2 regions of the Alkaliphilus crotonatoxidans genome follow, and region 2 is predicted to be linked to the other one. Evidence: riboswitches for the same ligand, from Rfam matches in the RefSeq annotation. Region 2 holds a riboswitch; the other holds the start of a gene.

The links. Region 2 has a riboswitch for glycine ahead of ACYQ1I_RS14090 (ACT domain-containing protein). Riboswitches for the same ligand answer to the same signal wherever they lie in the genome.
Positions count from the first base shown of each region.
Region 1: linked by a shared signal. The riboswitch ahead of gcvT (glycine cleavage system aminomethyltransferase GcvT) and the one ahead of ACYQ1I_RS14090 (ACT domain-containing protein) in region 2 are both predicted to bind glycine.

Region 1 covers NZ_BAAHXS010000004.1:1,406,930-1,414,428, forward strand. Annotated here, with positions in the region: gene ACYQ1I_RS09305 (hypothetical protein) at 1-1,810, shown strand, start outside; gene ACYQ1I_RS09310 (hypothetical protein) at 1,828-2,166, shown strand; gene ACYQ1I_RS09315 (CD1375 family protein) at 2,166-2,267, shown strand; glycine riboswitch at 2,362-2,470, shown strand; glycine riboswitch at 2,474-2,548, shown strand; gene gcvT (glycine cleavage system aminomethyltransferase GcvT) at 2,732-3,838, shown strand; gene gcvH (glycine cleavage system protein GcvH) at 3,909-4,289, shown strand; gene gcvPA (aminomethyl-transferring glycine dehydrogenase subunit GcvPA) at 4,301-5,644, shown strand; gene gcvPB (aminomethyl-transferring glycine dehydrogenase subunit GcvPB) at 5,641-7,098, shown strand; gene folD (bifunctional methylenetetrahydrofolate dehydrogenase/methenyltetrahydrofolate cyclohydrolase FolD) at 7,124-7,499, shown strand, end outside.
Region 2 covers NZ_BAAHXS010000006.1:429,626-437,124, forward strand. Annotated here, with positions in the region: gene ACYQ1I_RS14070 (MBOAT family O-acyltransferase) at 1-1,206, opposite strand, end outside; gene ACYQ1I_RS14075 (SGNH/GDSL hydrolase family protein) at 1,231-2,340, opposite strand; gene ACYQ1I_RS14080 (GNAT family N-acetyltransferase) at 2,564-3,355, shown strand; gene ACYQ1I_RS14085 (PFL family protein) at 3,386-4,744, opposite strand; gene ACYQ1I_RS14090 (ACT domain-containing protein) at 4,765-5,034, opposite strand; glycine riboswitch at 5,181-5,271, opposite strand; gene ACYQ1I_RS14095 (5-bromo-4-chloroindolyl phosphate hydrolysis family protein) at 5,598-6,239, shown strand; gene ACYQ1I_RS14100 (toxic anion resistance protein) at 6,256-7,320, shown strand; gene ACYQ1I_RS14105 (LemA family protein) at 7,356-7,499, shown strand, end outside.

The DNA.
Region 1 (7,499 bases), on a different contig from region 2:
TATTACGTCTAGCGGAAACATTACAATTCCAGAAAATATATATTATATTCGGGCTGTTCTACGTAGAATTGACCAGTCCAATCTTACGACGGAAGACATAATAAACATGCAAAACAGCTTTATGATTGAAAATAGTGCTATCCCTACCCCCTACGAACCCTACCAGGAATCTACTATGTTCCTACCCGTACCGCTTCGTCAGCTTCCTAACGGTGTGGCCGACACAATAGATTCAGATGGGAATTATGTTAGACGGACAAATGAGATTATTTTGAAGAATAGCGACATATTCGCCTTAAATACGACTAGCACTAATTTCGACTTTTTGAGAGTCAAAAAACCCACAGACCATACAGGTTATAATGTCACAACACAATTATCAGGCTCGGCTAAAATAGAGAGTTTTAGGACAAAAAACTGGACAGTATTTGATACATCTGAAAATGTGTATATGTTGGCAGGATGGACACTCACGGAGTATTGTATTACTTTCCCTAAGGGCACCTATGCCAACCTAGCAGCAGCACAAGTAGCCCTAGCAGGTACTAAAGTCATCTATGAATTAGAGACCCCAGTAACCTCAAAGGTAAACATACCGCCTTTAATTAGCTTCAAAGACGGTACCCTGATGTTTCAGAATCGAAGGAAACATATTTTACAGGTTGATGATATAGTGGGATTGAGTACTGTTCTCTCAAATGTTGATGTATTGTATTCTCCATTAAGTATATTTAAGAGCTGCAGACCTGTAAGAACAACGCATAACGACAACTATATTTTCGATGTTAAGGGGAAATTACCCTGCTACACAAACCCGGACAGAGTTTCTGAGATAGGAAAATGGTACGTAAATCAAAATGGGAATATGTATTTCATCTTCCCCAAGGGCATCCCCGTAGAACAAGCAAAAGAGCAACTGGCAGGACTGGAAATCGAATACGAAACCATACCCTATCCGTTGCCACAAGTTGGGTACACATACCCCCTTAATTTAGCAGCAGGGCAGCAGGGGAATACAGAAATGATTGCCCAGTTAAACTCGGTTTTTCAAGACCTGGGCGAAGGAGGTGAGTACGGAACAGCCACCTCCGCAGAGGTAATGGAAGGATACACCCTTGGAACAAAAAAAGGATTAGTAACAGGGGAATTGGCCCTAACAGGGGATGCAGCAGCGGCCAATGTTTTAAGTGGAAAAACCTTTTACACTACAAATCCCAAATCAAAGCTAATAGGCACCATGGCCAATCGAGGGGCAGTAACAAATACCATTACGACCCAGGGGGGGCAATATATAATTCCTCAAGGGTATCATAACGGCAGTGGAAAAGTAATGGCAAGTTTTCCGAACCTTATACCAGGTAATGTGAGGCAGGGGGTAAATATTGGTGGGGTTGTGGGGACGTTGCAAGAGGGATATAAAATGGCAACGGGCACAACAAATCTAGTGAATGGGAGCGTGGAGATATCTGGATTACCATTTGAACCAGAATTTGTTTTTGGTAGAACTAATTATTCGCAGGGCCCTAGACCACATATTTTATTTATAGGCACAAGGGATAGTACAAATACTGCTGTAGCATATGAAACACCCTTCCTACAGAAAAATGATGATTTTAGATTTAATTCTTCTCCAGATGATAGGAAAAATAGGAATGCAATGGCACATATGTTTTACTATATTAATAGTGATTGTCTATTCGAAGGGTATACCGATCCTGCTCCAATATTTGGACAAAATAACTTTAAAATAAAAATTACTAGTATTATCAATTATGACATTCCTGTACAATGGTTTGCATTTGGAAAATAAGAAAGGACGATGATAAAATGCTTTACTACGCAAAACTAAACGAAAACCAAATCTGTACCGAAATTATAACCCGAACAGAACTGCTTCCAGCAGGGCTATCGTGCTATGTTAAACTGCCCGAATATAATCAAACCTTCCTGTGGCGAAAATGGGAAGGCGACCAGTGGAGCCAGGAAACCCATGAGCCTGCTGTATCCTTCGAATTGCTCCAGCAAAGAATTCAAGACCTGGAGGAAGAAAACAGCAGCCTGCAAGCAGTTATAGCAGATTTAAGAACACAAAACGAAGAAAACTATACAGCTCTGCAATTGGCCCTGGCTGAAATTGCCGAGCTACTGGCGGGAGGTGAGGCATAATGGTTGCGGTATACGTAAGCCTGATTCAAAAAGGCCTCAGAACCATTGAACAGGTGCCTACCCTTTGGCGTGAACAGGTTCAACGGGAGTTGAAAGAATAGGTTAAAAAATTAACCACCATTGCATTTTCATCCTGAATTGTAATATAATTTAGAAGATAATATATATTTTTACAATAACTGAATAAAAGCCCAGATGAAAATAGCGAGAGATATCTCATATAACGCTGAGATAGCCGAAGAAGCAATATAAAAAGTGCCACCTTTTTATAGAAACTTTCAGGCACCCGTATCGCTATTGGATGGAACTCTGAAGAGTCCGTTCAATCGGCGCCGAAGGAGAAATACAATTATTGTAGAAGCTCTCAGGCCTAAAAACAGAGGGGTATAATGGCATCAATAGTGTGCTGTTATGCCCCTTTTTTGCTGCAAAAAAATTGTCAGGGTACCTTTGATTTTTAGGGGTAGATAAATCTATGTACTAAAAATTCATAATCTAAGGTTCCTGGGAAAAAGCTAACAATAAAGTGTATTCAGGTTTTAAAATTGAAAGGAGGAGGTAAGCCATGTCAGAGCCAAGAAAAACATCCCTATACGATAGCCACAGCAGGTATGGCGGTAAAATGATTGATTTTGCCGGATGGTCACTGCCGGTGGAGTACGAGGGAATTATTCAGGAGCACGAGGCGGTACGAAATGCGGCAGGGTTATTCGATGTTTCCCACATGGGTGAAGTAGAGGTAAAGGGAAAGGATGCCCTGGCCTTTGTACAAAACCTAATAACCAACGATGCCTCGGTTCTGGAAGATAATCAGATCCTTTACAGTCTAATGTGTTATCCCCATGGGGGCATTGTGGACGATTTATTGGTATATAAATTTGCCCACGATCATTTCTTTCTGGTGATCAATGCCAGCAATATTGAAAAGGACTTTCAATGGATGCTCGACCAAGTTGGGGACTATGAGATTGAATTAAAGAATGTGTCTGAAGACTATTCCGAAATGGCCCTGCAGGGTCCCGAGGCCCAGGCGATACTGCAAAAGCTCACCGATACAGATTTATCAGAAATTAAATTCTTCTATTGTAACCGAGATGTCAAAATTCAAGGAGTTAGCTGCCTGGTTTCAAGAACTGGCTATACCGGTGAAGATGGCTTCGAAATTTACTTAAACCATGAAAGTGCCCCCAAAATTTGGGACTTAATCATGGAGGCAGGGAAGGAAAAGGGGATTAAGGCAGCAGGCCTTGGCTCTCGAGATACCCTGCGATTTGAAGCCTCACTGCCCCTCTATGGCAATGAGCTTTCTGAAGAAATTACCCCCCTGGAAGCAGGCCTTGGCTTTTTTGTCAAGCTTGATAAGGCTCAGTTTATTGGAAAGGATGCCCTGGTAAAACAAAAACAAGAAGGTCTGAAAAGAAAAATTGTCGGCTTCGAGCTGCTAGACAAGGGGATTCCTCGTCATGGCTATGAGGTGGTGGTTGACGGAAAAGAGGTGGGCTTTGTCACTACTGGCTATCTGTCCCCAACCTTGAAAAAGCCCGTAGGTCTGGCCATGGTACCCATTGAATACAGTGCCTTAGGTACTCCCCTTGAAATTAAAGTCAGAAAAAGACTGCTGAAGGCCGTAGTAGTCAGTAAAAAATTCTATACCAAAAAATATAAAAAGTAATTTAACTTCAAGTCATTTATTCATATAATTGAAGGTAGCTGGTCAATAAAAAATGAAGGAGGAAGTCAATATGAAAACAGTTGAGGGATTATATTATTCAAAGGATCATGAATGGGTAAAGGTAGAAGGTAACCAGGCCACCATTGGAGTAACCGACTATGCTCAGCACCAATTGGGCGAAATTGTATTCGTAGAGCTGCCAGAGGTGGATGACGAGCTTAATTCCGGAGATTCCTTCGGTGTCATTGAGTCTGTTAAGGCAGCATCGGATGCCTACATGCCGGTAAGCGGCAAGGTTTTAGAGGTAAATGAAGAACTGGTGGGCTCTCCCCAATTGGTTAACGAAGATGCCTTTTCTGCCTGGATGATTGTGGTGGAACTAACCAATGAATCAGAACTGGAAGGATTAATGAGTGCAGAAGATTACCATAAATTCTGTGAAGAACAATAAGGAGGATCAGTATGCACAGGTACATACCCAATACTGAAGCCGATCGAGCCCAAATGCTCGAGGAAATAGGAGTAAAGGCTGTAGAGGAGCTCTTTTGTGATATTCCAGAAGCCCTGCGGATGAAGGGGAGCCTTGATTTGCCTGAGGCCCTTTCAGAAATGGAGCTGTCACAGCACATGAAGCAGCTGGCAGGAAAAAACAAAGGCACTGGTCAAATGGCCACCTTTTTAGGGGCGGGGGCCTACGACCATTACATTCCATCAATTGTCAAGCATTTAGCCATGAGATCAGAGTTCTATACCGCCTACACCCCCTATCAGCCTGAAATCAGCCAGGGAACCCTGCAGGTAATCTTTGAATATCAAACCATGATGAGTCAGCTAACGGGAATGGATGTGGCCAATGCCTCCATGTATGACGGGGGCACCGCCTGTGTTGAAGCTGCCATGATGGCTGTTGAGGCCGCCAGAAAAAGCACCATTGCCGTTTCAGAAACCGTACACCCTGAAATCAGAAAAATATTACATACCTACCTGAAGTTTAGAGAGGTAGAGGTTATAGAAATTCCCATGAAGGATGGCGTCACCGATTCATCGGCCCTGAGGGAGCTGGTGAACAAGGATACGGCAGGGGTGATTATACAAAGCCCCAACTTCTTTGGTGCCATAGAGGATGTAACAGAGGCAGAGGCCTTGATTCATCAGGGGAAGGGCAGCCTGATTATGGTGGTGGACCCCATTTCCCTGGGGATTTTAAAAAGTCCCGGGCAGCTGGGGGCCGACATTGCCGTTGGTGATGCCCAGGCCTTTGGTAATCCCTTGAATTTTGGTGGACCTTATCTGGGATTTTTAGCCGCCAAATCAAAGCTGGTCAGAAAAATGCCCGGCAGAATTGTGGGGCAGTCAGTTGATGTAGATGGAAAACGGGCCTTTGTCCTAACCTTACAGGCCCGGGAGCAGCATATCAGAAGATATAAGGCAACATCAAACATCTGCTCCAATCAAGGGTTAAATGCTTTGATGGCGGCCATTTACCTGACTACCATGGGAAAAAAGGGTCTACGGGAGGTAGCCCTTCAAAGCACACAAAAAGCCCATTATGCCCTGGAGCGAATTACTGAAACAAAGAAATTCAAACCACTTTTCAATCGACCCTTCTTCAAGGAATTTGCCATCACCAGTGATCTGGACAGCCACCATGTCAACGGGGAGCTGTTAAAGGAGCAAATCATCGGCGGTTACCAGCTGGAAAGGGATTACCCGCAGCTGAAAAACGGACTGCTCCTCTGTGTCACTGAAAAACGCACCCGGGCTGAAATTGACCGCCTGGCAGCCCTGATGGAGGTGATCAAATGAAGGCATACAATAAACTCATCTTTGAACTGTCAAAGGAAGGAAGACGAGCCTATTCCCTGCCCCAAAACGATGTAGAGGCAAGGGAGCTGAAGGAGCTGATTCCAGGTAATTATTTGGCAGAAGAAGAGCTGAATTTACCCGAGGTCAGTGAGGTGGATGTGGTTCGGCACTTCACCAATCTATCAAATAAAAACTATGGGGTAGATACGGGCTTTTATCCTTTGGGCTCCTGCACCATGAAATACAACCCCAAAATTAACGAGGATGCCGCTGTCCTGGAGGGTTTCAGCAGCCTTCACCCCTATCAGCCCCAGGAAACGGTTCAAGGGGCCCTGGAATTGATGTACAGCCTTGATGAAATGCTTTCTGAAATTGCAGGTATGGCCAGGGTATCGCTACAGCCTGCTGCTGGAGCCCACGGGGAACTGGCGGGGCTGATGATTATTAAGGCCTATCATGAAAATCGGGGTGATTTGAAGCGGAAAAAAATCATCGTTCCCGATTCCGCCCATGGCACAAACCCATCCAGTGCGGCGGTGGCTGGCTTTGATATTATTGAAATTGAATCCGACGAAATGGGTGCCGTGAATTTAGATGCCCTAAAAGCAGCCCTAAGTGATGAGGTGGCAGGCCTAATGCTGACCAACCCCAGCACCCTGGGATTATTTGAAAGCAATATTAAGGAAATAGCCGATTTAGTCCATGAAGCCGGGGGCCTGTTATATTATGATGGCGCCAATATGAATGCCATTATGGGAATTTCACGGCCTGGTGATATGGGCTTTGACGTCATTCATTTTAACCTTCATAAAACCTTTTCCACCCCCCATGGCGGCGGTGGACCGGGCAGCGGCCCCGTTGGGGTAAGGGAGGATCTAGTACCCTTCCTGCCGGTTCCTGTGGTTGAAAAACAGGGAGACACCTTTGTACTGGACTATGATCGCCCCCTTTCCATCGGAAAGATCAAAAATTTCTATGGTAACTTTGGTGTAATGGTCAGGGCCTATGCCTATATTCGATCCATGGGGCCCCAGGGCCTGAGGGAGGTCAGCGAAACGGCAGTCCTCAATGCCAATTATATGATGAGTCGCTTAAAGGATCATTATTACCTCCCCATACAGCAGGTGTGCAAGCATGAATTTGTATTGGGAGGCTTGGATAAAAACGAGAAAGAAATTACAACCTTAGATATCGCCAAACGATTACTGGATTATGGCTATCATCCGCCGACAATCTACTTCCCCTTGATTGTCAACCAGGCCATTATGATTGAGCCAACCGAGACCGAAAGCCTTGAGACCCTTGACGGCTTTATCGAAACCATGATTAAAATTGCTGAGGAAGCCAGGGAAAATCCGCAAATCCTTAAGGAGGCTCCCTATCATACCCCTGTCAGGCGGATTGATGAGGCAAAGGCCGCCAGGGAATTGGTGTTGAAGTGGAGTCAGGAATAAAAATATAAACATGGGTGGTGAGGATATGTATTTAATCGACGGAAAAGCAGCAGCCAAAAAAATTAGAGCAGAGCTGGAACAGCAGGTAAAGAACCTAAAAAATGAAAAGGGAACTGTACCGGGCCTAGCCGTTATTATTGTAGGAGAAGACCCCGCTTCAAAGGTGTATGTCAGTAAAAAGCACAAGGCCTGCCTTGAGCTGGGAATCCACTCAGAGGTCTATGAGATGCCGGCAGTTACCACCGAGGAAGAGCTATTACAAAAAATTGAAGTTTTAAATCAAAAGGCCGATATCCATGGAATTCTTGTGCAACTGCCTTTGCCTGGGCACATTAATGAAAAGCTGGTTATCGAAAAAATTGACCCGAAAAAGGATGTAGATGGCTTCCATCCCATTAATG
Region 2 (7,499 bases):
AATACGAATTTGATTAAGACTCAGCATCCCCTGAATCATATGAAGGGCCTCTTGCAGAGTCGCTGCCCTAAAAAATACCCAACCAATGGTGGTTAACTGAAAGAAGACAAATATACTCAATGCGCTGTACCATTTCGATTGAATCCAGGCTGGGTGGTGGGTCTGCTGCCATCGCCTGTATATTTTATGGAGTACACTTAAAAGACCGTGGTACAATCCCCAAACAATAAAGCTCCAGGCGGCCCCGTGCCATAGACCTGAAAGGGTCATGGCAATCAGCAGAAATACGCATTGAAGGGTAAACCCCTTTTTTGATCCGCCCATGGGGATATAAAGGTAGTCCTTAATCCAGGAGGATAGCGTAATATGCCAGCGCTTCCAGAATTCCGACGGATTGCCGCTTAAATAGGGGGTTTTAAAGTTAATGGCCATGTCAAAGCCAAAGAGCTTGCCCACCCCCACAGCAATTTCACTGTAGGAGGAAAAATCGAAATAGATCTGAAAGGCAAATAAATACGAGGCAAACCAAGATTCCAATGTTCCCAGGTGGCTGGCCTGTAAAAAATAATAATCCACCTTGGATGCTAATAAATCGGCAAAGATTAATTTTTTGCCCATTCCCATGGCAATATAATAAAGTCCGTCACGTATATACTCAGTCTGATAGTTGATTTTCTTTAAAGATGAAATTTGTGGTAAAAACTCTTTACCCCGCATGATGGGGCCTGCAATTAGCTGGGCAAAGAAGGAAATGAAAACCCAAAATTTCACAAAAGACTCACAGGGTGCAATTTCTTTCCGTTTAACATCTACTAAATAGGCTATCAGCTGAAAGGTGTAAAAGGAAATCCCGATAGGTAAAACAATTTTAGCCAAAAGGGAATCCTGCCAGGGAAAATGAAGACCAAGGGCTGTTTCCAGATTTTTAAGGATGAATCCTGTATACTTAAAAAAAGCCAGATTTAAGAGATTAACCAGTAGTCCAAAATAGTAATATAGCTTTCCATGGGGCCCCTCCAGCCTGGTGGAACAATAATAGGTAACAGCCGATACCCCAAGGAAAATCAACAGGTAACCCCATCCCGACACACTATAAAATACCAGGTTGGCAATGGCCAACAGCCATAATCTACCCTTAGGAAATAGATAATATAATATAAAGGTTACCACAAGCAAAAATATAAATTCAAAGCTGTGAAAGAGCATTGATTTTCCTCCTATGCAAGATAATTATTGAAGGTTCCATTTTTCGATTTCCTTCCACAGTAGATCAGATAAATATTGATAGCCCTCCTTGGTGTAGTGAACATGATCGGAAAAGTATTCGACGGGCATTTCACCATATAGATTGAGGTAGCTGACCTTCAATCCTTTGAAATAAGCGTCTATTCGGTCAAGGTTTTCATAATATTTATCATGCTCGATTAAATCTTCTGCCAGCGCTTCATTAACGGGGGCTAAAAAGATTAAGGTGTTTTTACCCTCCTGTAATTTGATAATTCGATTTAAATAACGTATTTGCGGATTACTTTCATCCATTATAAAGGGTGAACTGCTGAACATGATACGATACTGGTATTCCTTAAGCAGGTCCTTTAAAAAGGGCTTTTCAGTCCAGGGCAGCACCGGATTATTGGCCCCTATCATATTTCCACGTATATGCTTGAAGGTTTCAAGACCATAGGCCTGTATATAATCCTTATACATGAAAATAGGCAATTGGAACAATGCTTCCTTTATCGGCTCCAAAAGCCTTTGCAAATAATTGGTTTTCATCTCGGGCAAATCGGCATCCATATTTTCTTCTTCATAAACCAAGGGATCAAGCTCCCTTAGCTGAGGTGCCAACCAAAAAACTCGAGATGCTTTATTGCGATTTAAAAATCCGGAATAAAGGATATCGATAACCAAATTATCTCGAGAAATACCATATTCGTCCATCTTTAGCATCATAGTATAAACATCACCGATTTCCATGGAGGGCATGGATAAATTGAATACCCTAAGCTGTAAGCCCTCCCTTTGGGCCTTGGCATTAAGATAATGTCCAATAGAGGTGTTGGCAGGGCCAGGGCTGCTATAGGCCACGGAATCTCCCAGAATTACAACATAATTTTCTAAATGCTCCTCCTCTATAATGTGCTTGACCTCTTTAAAAACAGCCTCGATATTGGCTGTACGGTTCTTGACCAAATCATAATTCATTCGATCCTGATAAATAATTTTTTCAGGATTGGTCAGAACAATGACAAGTTGAAACATAAGAAAGTAGATTATAAAATAAATGGTGATTCGATTATAATAGCTTCTTTTTTCTTGACGGGCAATAATTTTCGACACCCCCTGGTCAAATACTCTACAGCTATTATAGCAATTAATCCAATAGCATTACAATTAAGAATATATTAAGATAAAATATGTAAATTTTTTGTAATATTAATAGAATATGGTCACTTATGGGGGAAAAGAAAAACCAATTAAATAGTTAAATAAGACATATACCTGTCGTATATGGTAATATATCATTAAATTAAGGGCAAGGTAATCTATTGGAGGGATAAAAATGGAGAAGCTTATCAAACTTAACAAAGAAAATATTGAACAGGAACATATCTGCTGTTCCTTGGCTGATAAAAAGGGGCGACAGGGTGTAGCTACTAAAAAAGAATGGTTAAAACAGTGCTTTGATGATGGCCTTGTCTTTTTAAAGGTCGACGTCAGGGGAAAGGCCTTCATCGAATATGTTCCTGCCGAAAGGGCCTGGAGCCCCATTGATGCAGCAGACTACATGTACATTAATTGTTTTTGGGTATCTGGCCGGTTTAAGGGCAAAGGCTATGGAAAAGCGTTGCTGGCCCAATGTGAAGCAGATGCCAGGGCCCAGGGCAAGAAAGGGCTGGTGGCCATTTCATCAAATAAAAAAAGACCCTTTCTTTCTGACAAACCATTTTTCGTAAAGCATGGCTTTCAGGTATGTGATGAAGCACCGCCCTATTTTCAGCTTCTATACCTTGAATTTAAAGAAGGAGGGATCAAGCCCAAATTTAAAGAAGGGGCCAAGGCTGCCAGCATTGCCAATCAACAGGGCCTTGCCATATACTACACCCACCAATGTCCTTACAGTGCAGATTATGTGGCTGATGCCATCAGGGCTGCCGAATCAAGGGGAGTGAAGGCCTATAGTCACCAGTATCGAAGCTATGAAGAGGCCCAAAATGCTCCCTGTGGGGTTACCACCTACAGTCTGTTTTATAATGGCAGGTATATTACTAACGAAATTCTGACAGTAGATAAAATTATGGATTTAATCGATTCCCATGAAGGGAAAACCCAGGGCGATTCCAATGGCTCATAAATTGAGCTATGTTACCCTGGGCGGTAATCATTAATTTTTAAAGCTATGGATAGGGGCAGGAATTCTGCCCCCTCGGCTAATAAAGGCTTTACTGGAGAAGGGGCTTACAGCCATGATGGGGGCCCTGCCCAATAATCCTCCAAATACGGCCTGCTGGCCGAGGCCCTTTCCGTAAACAGGAATTAGCCTGACTGCGGTGGTTTTTTGGTTAATTACTCCAATGGCGGCTTCATCGGCAATAATGGCTGAAATGGTTGAAGCAGGAGTATCGCCTGGAATGGCAATCATGTCAAGGCCAACGGAGCAAACACAGGTCATGGCCTCAAGCTTTTCCAAATTTAAAGAGCCTGTATTTACAGCATTGATCATTCCCTCATCTTCGCTGACGGGTATAAAAGCACCGCTCAGTCCACCCACATGGGAAGAAGCCATGATTCCCCCTTTTTTTACTGCATCATTCAGCATCGCCAGGGCTGCTGTGGTACCATGGCAGCCGCAGCTTTCCAGGCCAAGCTCCTCTAAAATTCTGGCAACACTGTCTCCCACCTGGGGCGTTGGAGCCAGGGAAAGATCTACAATACCAAAGGGTACCCCTAAACGGCTAGAGGCTTCATTGGCTACCAATTGGCCTACCCTTGTAATTTTAAAGGCGGTTTTCTTAATGGTTTCTGCCACTGCATCGAAGGGAGCATCCTTTAAATTGACCAAGGCAGATTTAATGACGCCAGGGCCGCTGACCCCAACATTGATCACACATTCTGCCTCCCCCACCCCATGAAAGGCGCCGGCCATAAAGGGGTTATCCTCTACGGCATTGGCAAAGACCACCAGCTTGGCACAGCCGATGCTGTCCGCTTCCCTGGTCAGATAAGCCGTTTCCTTAATAATTTCCCCCATATCCTGAACGGCTTTCATATTAATACCAGACTTGCTACAACCAATATTAACAGAAGAACAAACCCGTTCGGTGGCAGCCAGGGCTTCAGGTATTGATCGAATCAAAATTTCGTCACCCTTGGTATAGCCCTTATGGACAAGGGCTGAAAATCCGCCGATAAAGTTAACACCAACGGTACTGGCAGCCTTGTCTAAAGTTCTGGCAAATTCAACATACCCTGTATCCTCGCTGCTTTGAGCCACAATGGCCATAGGGGTTACTGAAATTCTTTTGTTGATAATGGGAATACCATATTCAGTTTCAATGGCCTCACCGACCCGCACCAGATTTTCGGCATGGCGGGTTATTTTGTCATAGATTTTAGTACGGGCCTCTTGGCCATTACTGCTGGCGCAATCTAAAAGGGATATACCCATGGTAATGGTCCGAATGTCTAATTTTTCCCTTTCAATCATATTAATGGTTTCCATTATGTTTTGCGAATTGATCATTAGATAATGCCCCCCGTCGACTAGATTTTGTGCATGGAATGAAATATGTCCTCATGTTGAATTTTAATAGAAACTCCGATTTCCTCAGCAGCTTTATCCAGCCTTTCCTTCAGTTTTTGAAAATTTATATCCATTAAGGTTAAATCCACCAACATTATCATGGTGAAGTAGTCCTGCAGCAGGGTCTGGTTAATATCTAAAATATTCACCTGACTTTCCTCCAAAACCGATGTTACTCGATAAATGATGCCAATTTTGTCCTTTCCGATTACAGTAATAAATGCCTTCATTAATCATACTCCTCTCCTGGGTTAATAATAGTAATAAAAAAAGAGACTAAGCGATTGTAGTCTCTGGAGAAGTGAATTTATATTTTACATGAAAGGAAGAATTTTAACTGCATAAAAATACAGTCAAAAAATCCATCATGAATCAATAAAAATCCCCTGTCCTTTTACCTGAGAGTTTCACCAGCGTGGCTGGCTTTCCCCTTCGGTGCTCCTTTGAGTCTCTCCAGAGGCTCGTCCAATAACGGTTTTTATCCCACTATCTTCATCCGGCTTGATGAAATTTTATTAATATAGATTTTAACATAGCATACTAATAAAATGCAAATATAAATTTAATCATTATCGGGAAAGAACAAATTGAAACTTAGTTCTGGCAATCATAAGTAACCTGAGAAAAACCTGAATTAATTGACTAAAGGTAATAATCTTGCTAAACTAGCTTTGTACAATAATTTGGAAGGCCCATATAGGAAGGTCTGTAAGCAGGTGTAGAATCCTAGTGACCTATGCATATTATGATTATAGACGCCAATGAAAATTTCTGGGAGGGAAGGAGCTTATTAATGCGTGAGGTTAAAGTAAAATCGGTAATACCTATCTACAGTATCGGAGCCGCCTGGCTTTTGTACATACTGATATTTCCCTTGTATCGATGGTTTGATTTTGTAGTTGCAGCCATCATGTCGGCTCTGGTATATGCTATTTTCTCAAAATTAATTCCGCCTAAGGTGACAATGGTTGAGGAGCCAATTGATACAGGGAATCAGGAATTAGATGAGGCCCTGACGGCCGGGAAAGAATATATTAAAGAGCTAAGGGGCTTACAGCAATCAATTGTAAACAGTGATATGAAACAAAAAATACAAGGAATAGAAGGGGTATCAGGAAAAATACTAACCTTTATAGAAAAGCACCCCAACAAGGTTCGACAGGTAAGACAGCTAATTAACTATTATCTGCCAACAACTATTAAGCTGATTAAAAATTATATTGAATTTGAAAAGCAGACCGCCGGCGGGGGCCATGTAGCCGATGCCATGGAAAAAATATCGGGAATTCTTGATAAGGTCACTGAGGCCTTTAATAGAATGCTGGATGACCTTTACTCAGATAAGGCCATGGATGCCACGATAGAAATAGAAGTATTGGAAAAAATGATTCAACAGGAGGGACTAGAGATGAACCCCTTCCAAAACAGACAATAGATGAGGGGGGAGCGGAGTGGATCATAATCAAAATTATTTCCAATCTAAAATAACACCTCTTAACGCTTTAGAACAGGATCAGGAATTTAAGGAGCTGACATCCCAGGAACAGTCAATGGTGAAGGAGTACGTTCAGAAAATTGATTTTACTGATTCAGTACAAATTTTACAGTATGGTAGTGGGGTCCAGCGCAGAATTGCCGATTTCTCTGATAATGCCCTTGATCATGTTCATAACAAGGCTATGGTCAGGGTAGAAGAACTGATTACCAGGCTGTTGGAAGCCTTGAAGGATTTTTCAGCCTACCAGGGTCCAAAGGGAGTCTTTAGCTGGTTTAATCGGACTAAAAGGCAGAAGCTTGATTTAATGAATCGTTATCGAGAGGTGGAAAGGAATATAGATGAAATAGCAGAAATATTGGAGGCCCAGCGAATTAGCCTAATGAAGGATATAACCCTTTTTAATAAAATGCAGAAAAAAAACCTTGACTATTATAAGGAATTGACAATGTACATTCTGGCGGGTCGAGAAAGGCTTAGACAGGTTCTAACAGAGGAGCTGCCGCTAATTCAGGAAAGGGCTCAAAAAACTGAAGCCCAGGAGGACATTAACGAAGCCCATCAGCTGGCCGCCCTTTGTGAACAATTTGATAAAAAGCTATACGATTTGGAGCTTTCAAGGGCTGTAAGCAGGCAGATGGGCCCCCAGCTAAGACTGTTACAAAACAGTGACAGTGCCATTGTCGATAAGATTCAATCCTCTTTGGTTAACACCATTCCTCTATGGAAAAATCAAATGATGATGGCCCTGGGGCTGGCCCATTCCAGAGAGGCCTTAAATACCCAGAGGAATATGGCCAATGCCACCAGGCAAATCCTCACTGAAAACACCCGGGCTTTGAAAAATACACACTATGAGGATAAAGAGGGGGTTGATTTAGACACTCTGAAGGAAACCAATGAAAGCCTAATTGAAACCCTAGACAGCCTTTTAACTGTTCAGCAAAGCTGTACTGAAGAAAAACTTAAGGCAGAGGCGGCCCTGGGGCAAATTGGGGCCGAGCTTAGGAATAAACAATAGAGAATAAGAACGATAAAGGAATAGGAGAAGATAGTATGGAATTTTTTCAAAGACGAAAAAATGCCCAAATTCTGACGACTATTATTGTTATCTTTACCATTTTGATTGGCTTTCGAAGCTCTATGGGCAAATTGAGGACCCAGGCAGAAAGCATATTTTACTTAGGTGAAGAACAGAAT